2 regions of the Affinundibacterium danionis genome follow, and region 1 is predicted to be linked to the other one. Evidence: predicted binding sites of a transcription regulator. Region 1 holds the regulator's gene; the other holds the start of a gene.
What was found. Region 1 encodes LexA, which represses DNA repair genes until DNA is damaged. Its sites were predicted from a motif close to ACTGTATNNNNATACAGT; they were not measured.
Positions count from the first base shown of each region.

Region 1 (3,128 bases):
GCGGCAGAATTTTTTACGCTTGAACAAAGGATTTTGTTGCTGACGCTTTTGTTTCAATTTGCTTTTATCAAATTTTTTACCGAATGCCATTTTTGGCTCCTAATCTAGTAAATTTGTTTCGTTTTCCGCAACTTCAAATTCAGTCACATGGAAAACGATACTTTTGCTGTTGCGGTTCTTACGTGCTAAGAATCCTGTAAATAATATCGCTGCACCTAACTCTATCTCCAAGAATCGTTTTGAAATTTCACCTGCTGCAATAGCTGGGATTTCAAACTCAACTTGGCGCTGGCCGCCTGCTTGCTCTTGCTTAGAGTCATGTACCAAAGTAGCTGTTGCGATAGGGATTCCCGCTGGGGTATAACGCAACACCGATTTTTCTACTACGGCGGCAACGACTTTAAGTTGATTCACAAGCTCTTAAACATATTTACAGTTCTTACACGCTCTTGTCAAAATTATTAAGCTGCTGGCGCTTCAACGCGTTGTGCCTTAGCAGAATCTTCTTTCTGCACAGACTTCATCATTGGAGAAGGAGCTGTTTCTGCTTTTTTCATTTTCACTGTCAAGTGACGCAAAACCGCATCATTAAATTTGAATGCTGTTTCCAATTCGAGCAAAGTTTCAGCATCGCACTCAATGTTCATGCAAACATAGTGAGCTTTAGCCAATTTTTGAATCATGTAAGCCAATTGACGACGGCCCCAATCTTCAACGCGGTGCACTTGGCCACCACGTGTTGTTACAGTAGCTTTGTAACGTTCGATCATTGCAGGCACTTGCTCGCTTTGATCGGGATGTACGATAAATACGATTTCATAATGACGCATAATTTCTCCTTGTGGACAAAAATAAAGCCTGCCTCGGCGTCAAGACGAGTGCAGGAAGAGGACAGCCCACGATGATAACGCATTTTTGCTTCATAATCAAGAAAGTAGCCTTAACCATTGAGTTGAAGGTCATTTTCACCCTCAACTTCATGAATCAACACATCTATCTAGAGATCTGTTTTGCTGCAAATTAACAAATTAAATGCAAAACAAACACAAAATAACTTGCATTCAGTCATTTACTGTATAAAAATACAGTCTGTTTATATATACAGCCAAACTAAGTCACCACCCAGATTCAGCCAAGACTATCATGCTAAAGCTTACCGCGCGCCAAGAACAAATTCTCAACCTGATTAAAGATGCTATTCAAAATACAGGCTTCCCTCCGACTCGTGCCGAAATTGCCAACGAACTCGGCTTTAAATCAACCAATGCGGCAGAAGAGCATTTGCAGGCGCTAGCGCGCAAAGGCGTGATTGAAATAGCAGCCGGCACTTCTCGCGGAATACGCTTGCGAGAATCTGAGTTATCTAATTCTATGATGGGAGCACAATTAGCACTCCCGCATCCCGCTCTAATGCAACTCAGTCTACCTCTAGTAGGCCGAGTCGCAGCTGGCTCTCCAATTTTAGCGACTCAACACGTCGAAGCTACTTATCAAGTAGATCCTTCTTTATTCTCTGCAAAACCTGATTTTCTACTGAGAGTGCGAGGCCTTTCAATGCGTGACATTGGCATCATGGATGGTGACTTACTAGCAGTAAAAAAAGCGGATACTGCTAGAAATGGACAAATTGTCGTCGCACGTATTGGCGAGGAAGTCACCGTAAAACGTTACATGAAAACATCTAGTGGAATTGAATTACTCCCAGAAAATCCTGATTTTTCACCCATCATCGTAAGCGAGAATGAACCCGATTTTGCGCTGGAAGGCTTAGCGGTAGGACTAATGCGAAGCTGGTGATTTGCTGGCAGTAATACGAAACTTCAACAATAATATGATTGATGCCAGCAAACCTCAGGTACACGTCATATCTAAACTTATGGAGCCTTCTCGCAGCCAGAGCGATTAAATTCCCCCCCTCAAAGTATCGTATTTCACAAAGAAACCTTTCAAGAAAAATGCCCGATCTCATCGGGCATTTTTCTTATTTACGCATTCAATTTTGAAGCGATAGCAATACCAATTTAGTCTAGTGCGTAATTGTAGAGGTATCTGCCGCCGCATCTGCTTTAGCCACCGCAGGCACCGCCATTTCCTCCTCTGTTAATGGCACAGGTTGACGTTCTAAAGCGATCTCTAAGACTTTATCAATCCAACGAACCGGAATAATCTCCAGTTTGTTTTTGACATTATCAGGAATTTCCGTGAGGTCTTTTGCATTTTCCTCTGGAATCAAAACCGTTTTAATCCCACCGCGATGCGCCGCCAGTAGCTTCTCTTTCAAACCACCGATAGGTAACACCTCACCGCGCAGTGTTATTTCACCTGTCATCGCCACATCAGCACGCACTGGAATGCCCGTAAAAATAGACACCATCGCCGTTGTCATCGCGATACCAGCAGATGGGCCATCTTTTGGTGTTGCACCTTCGGGTACATGAATATGCACATCCGTTTTTTCAAACAAATCTGCTTTAATACCTAAGCGCGCAGCACGACTACGAACTACGGTGCGAGCAGCTTCGATCGACTCTTTCATAACATCACCCAGCGTGCCGGTACGTATTGTCCCACCTTTACCTGGCATAGAAACTGCCTCTATCGTCAACAAATCACCACCAACTTCAGTCCAAGCCAAACCAACGACTTGACCTACCTGATTTTCTTTGGTTGCAACACCAAAATCATAACGACGAACACCCAAGAATTTGTCCAGATTTTTCGAAGTAATCGTGGCTTTTTTCTCGCTCTTCTTGAGCAACAACATCTTCACCACTTTACGGCAAATCTTAGAGATTTCACGTTCAAGAGATCGAACACCCGCTTCCCTAGTGTAGTAACGAATAATGTCGCGAATTGCGGATTCAGAAACTGAAATCTCTTCTTCTTTCAAACCGTTATTTTTAATTTGTTTTGGTAACAAATAACGTTGCGCGATACTCGCTTTCTCGTCTTCGGTATAACCCGACAAACGAATCACTTCCATCCTATCCAACAAAGGAGCTGGAATATTATAGGAGTTAGAGGTAGCCACAAACATCACATCGGACAGATCAAAATCGACCTCGATGTAGTGGTCGGAGAACGTGTGATTTTGTTCTGGATCTAAAACCTCCAACAAAGCAGAGGAA
Region 1 covers NZ_JBHLXJ010000015.1:33,789-36,916, forward strand. The annotation lists gene rpsR (30S ribosomal protein S18) at 1-90, opposite strand, end outside; gene priB (primosomal replication protein N) at 100-414, opposite strand; gene rpsF (30S ribosomal protein S6) at 462-830, opposite strand; gene lexA (transcriptional repressor LexA) at 1,144-1,797, shown strand; gene lon (endopeptidase La) at 2,027-3,128, opposite strand, start outside.

Region 2 (3,128 bases), on a different contig from region 1:
CTTGGCAATTTCAAATGCACCATCATCTTTGATCGGCACTTCAAGCAAAGACGCCGAACGGGTCACGATACGGCTTAATTCTTCCGAAGTATAAAACTCCAAGCGCGCCACGATACCGAAACGATCCCGCAAAGGATTGGTTAACATCCCCGCGCGCGTGGTTGCACCGACCAAAGTAAAAGGTTGCAAATCGAGTTTGACTGAACGTGCTGCAGGCCCTTCACCGATCATAATGTCGATTTGATAGTCTTCTAAAGCGGGATACAAAATCTCTTCCACCACGGGGGAAAGGCGGTGAATTTCATCAATGAACAACACGTCATTCGCTTCTAAGTTCGTCAACAAAGCTGCCAAATCACCCGCTCGCTCCAACACGGGGCCCGATGTTTGACGCAAATTCACTCCCATCTCGCGCGCGATAATATGCGCCAAGGTGGTCTTACCCAAACCAGGTGGGCCGAATAACAAAGTATGATCGAGTGCTTCTTTGCGCTGACGTGCGGCACCGATAAAGATCTCTAGCTGATCACGGATTTTTTCTTGACCTACATATTCATCAAGTTGCTTGGGACGTAGGGCACGTTCGATCGCTTCTTCATTGGGTGAAGTTGGCGTCGCCGCGATGATGCGCGTGTCGATGACTTGCGAAGTCAAATTGTCGGTTTGTATGCTCATATGGTTCTACTTATATTTAACTCTTCGACAAAGCTTTCAAAGCAGCCTTTATGCCATCGGACACGCCTGATCCTGCTGGCACCAATTTCAATGCGGCCAAGGCTTCTTTGTCAGAATAACCAAGCGCCAATAAGGCATTCAAAATATCCGAACTATGATCGCCCGCAGCGGCAGCCACACCAGCCGCACCCAGATCAGCGCCCAGCTTTCCTTTAAGCTCTAACAACAAACGCTCTGCGGTTTTCTTGCCAATGCCAGGCACTCGCGTTAAGCGCCCTGCTTCTTGCAAAGTAATTGCCTGCGACAAATCGGCCACCGACATTCCCGACAAAATGGATAAAGCGGTACGCGCACCGACGCCACTGATTTTGATTAGCTGTTTGAAAGTTGCGCGCTCTTCGGCAGTACCAAAACCAAACAAAACATGCGCATCTTCGCGAATCGCCAAATGCGTCAGTAAAGCTACCTTCTCGCCCAGTGCAGGCAAATTATAGAAAGTGCTCATGGGCACATCGATTTCATAGCCAACGCCTTGGCAATCAACGAGGATTTGCGGTGGATTCTTTTCGATCAGGGTTCCGGCGATACGACCTATCATGCTGGGCTTTCGTACTGTATAAATAAACAGTAATAGTAAACTATTCTCAGTAGAATGACGAGGAAAGTGTCAGCACAAATAAAAAATCAACTAAAAACCAAGCCTAGTCTACGGACCTGCCAACTGAAACCCAATTCTACATGTTCAGTGCTTAGGCAAAAAAGGAGAAAGCCCTTTTTAGCTTTCTCCTTTTTTGTACAAACACGGCATCATGAGGAAGCCATCCAAACCCTATTCCTAATGCTAACTATCACTCCTACTCAATCGCTACGCCTCTTGTTCAACTAATGCGGCACGTATTTCTTCCCGACTCAAACTTGGTGCAAATTTTTGTATGAAATCATAAGTATAAGCGCGCAGATAAGCGCCGCGCCTAACTGCTAATCGCGTGACATTGGATTGAAACAAATGACTGGCCGAAATAGTACGCAAACCTTGTGCACGTTGATTTTCATTTCCTGTTTCTATCGCCATGGAAGCAACCAAACCGACACCTAATCCCAGCGCGACATATTGTTGAATGACGTCGGAGTCCATCGCAGTTAACACGATGTCAGTACGCAAGCCTGCTTGTTTAAAGGCTTCATCAATATGGCCACGGCCAGTAAAACCAAGGTCGTAGGTAATTAAAGGAAACTTTGCCAAATCTTCTAGACTTAACTGCGGCTTTGCTAATAAAAGGTGACCATCAGGCACTACCACCACGTGATTCCATTCATAACAAGGGAAGGAAACCAAATCTTTAAAAGCAGACAAGCCTTCAGTTGCAATCCCTATATCTGCTTTACCGGATAAAACCCACTCAGCAATATGTTCTGGCGCACTCTGTTGTAGCGCAATACGAACTTCAGGAAAAGCCAATCGAAATTGCTGTACTACTTTGGGCAGCACGTAGCGCGCTTGCGTGTGAGTCGTTGCTATCGCTAGCGTGCCACGTGCCTGATCCGAATAATCATTGCCGGCCTGACGCAGGTTTTCAGCTTCTAGCAACAGTCTTTCGATGATAGGTAAGATGCCCTTACCGGGTTCCGTCAAACCAGTCAATCGCTTACCGTTTCGTTCAAAAATATCGACGCCTAATTCTTCTTCTACTTCGCGTATCTGACGACTGACGCCCGGTTGTGACGTGTATAAAACATTCGCCACTTCAGTTAAGTTATAACCGCAGCGACAAGCTTCGCGGATAGAGCGTAATTGTTGAAAGTTCATATAGTTTCCTTAAGTGCCTGCATTTTCGGCGATGTTTTCAACAAACACATGTAAACGTCTTGGCTTCACCACCAAGGCTTCGCCCACTTGCAGATTTAAATGCACAGCACGCTCGGTACTAATCATGGCTTCGACGATTTGTCCGTTATCTTCACGCACCAATTCCAATTGAGCCAGTGGTCCTATGCCATGCAAGCGGCGTAGCTTAACCACCAGACCTGTGGCACCTGCGGTATAACGGTCAATATCAAGTTCATGCGGACGCACATAACCAGTACCTACCGCATCCCGAGTTTCAGCATGACCCGGCGCATCAAAGGCAACACCGTCCGCATCCAAAATACCTTCATGCACACGACCATGAAACAAATTCACATTCCCCAAAAATCCATACACAAAGGGAGTAGCCGGATGCTGATACACCTCATTCGGCGCTCCCACTTGCTCGACTTTGCCGCGATTCATCACCACAATCTGATCTGCAACTTCTAGCGCTTCTTCTTGATCGTGCGTGACAAAAATACTGGTCACATGCAACTCGTCATGTAAGCGTCGCAACCACCGCCGTAATTCTTTACGCACTTTCGCATCAAGTGCGCCGAACGGTTCATCCAATAACAAAACGCGTGGTTCAACAGCCAATGCA
Region 2 covers NZ_JBHLXJ010000009.1:287,785-290,912, reverse strand. The annotation lists gene ruvB (Holliday junction branch migration DNA helicase RuvB) at 1-675, opposite strand, end outside; gene ruvA (Holliday junction branch migration protein RuvA) at 692-1,273, opposite strand; gene ACFFJH_RS09490 (CysB family HTH-type transcriptional regulator) at 1,541-2,482, opposite strand; gene ACFFJH_RS09485 (sulfate/molybdate ABC transporter ATP-binding protein) at 2,492-3,128, opposite strand, start outside.
Region 2: ruvA (Holliday junction branch migration protein RuvA) is a predicted target of LexA. The motif match lies at 1,287-1,304, and genes of this name have one in related genera.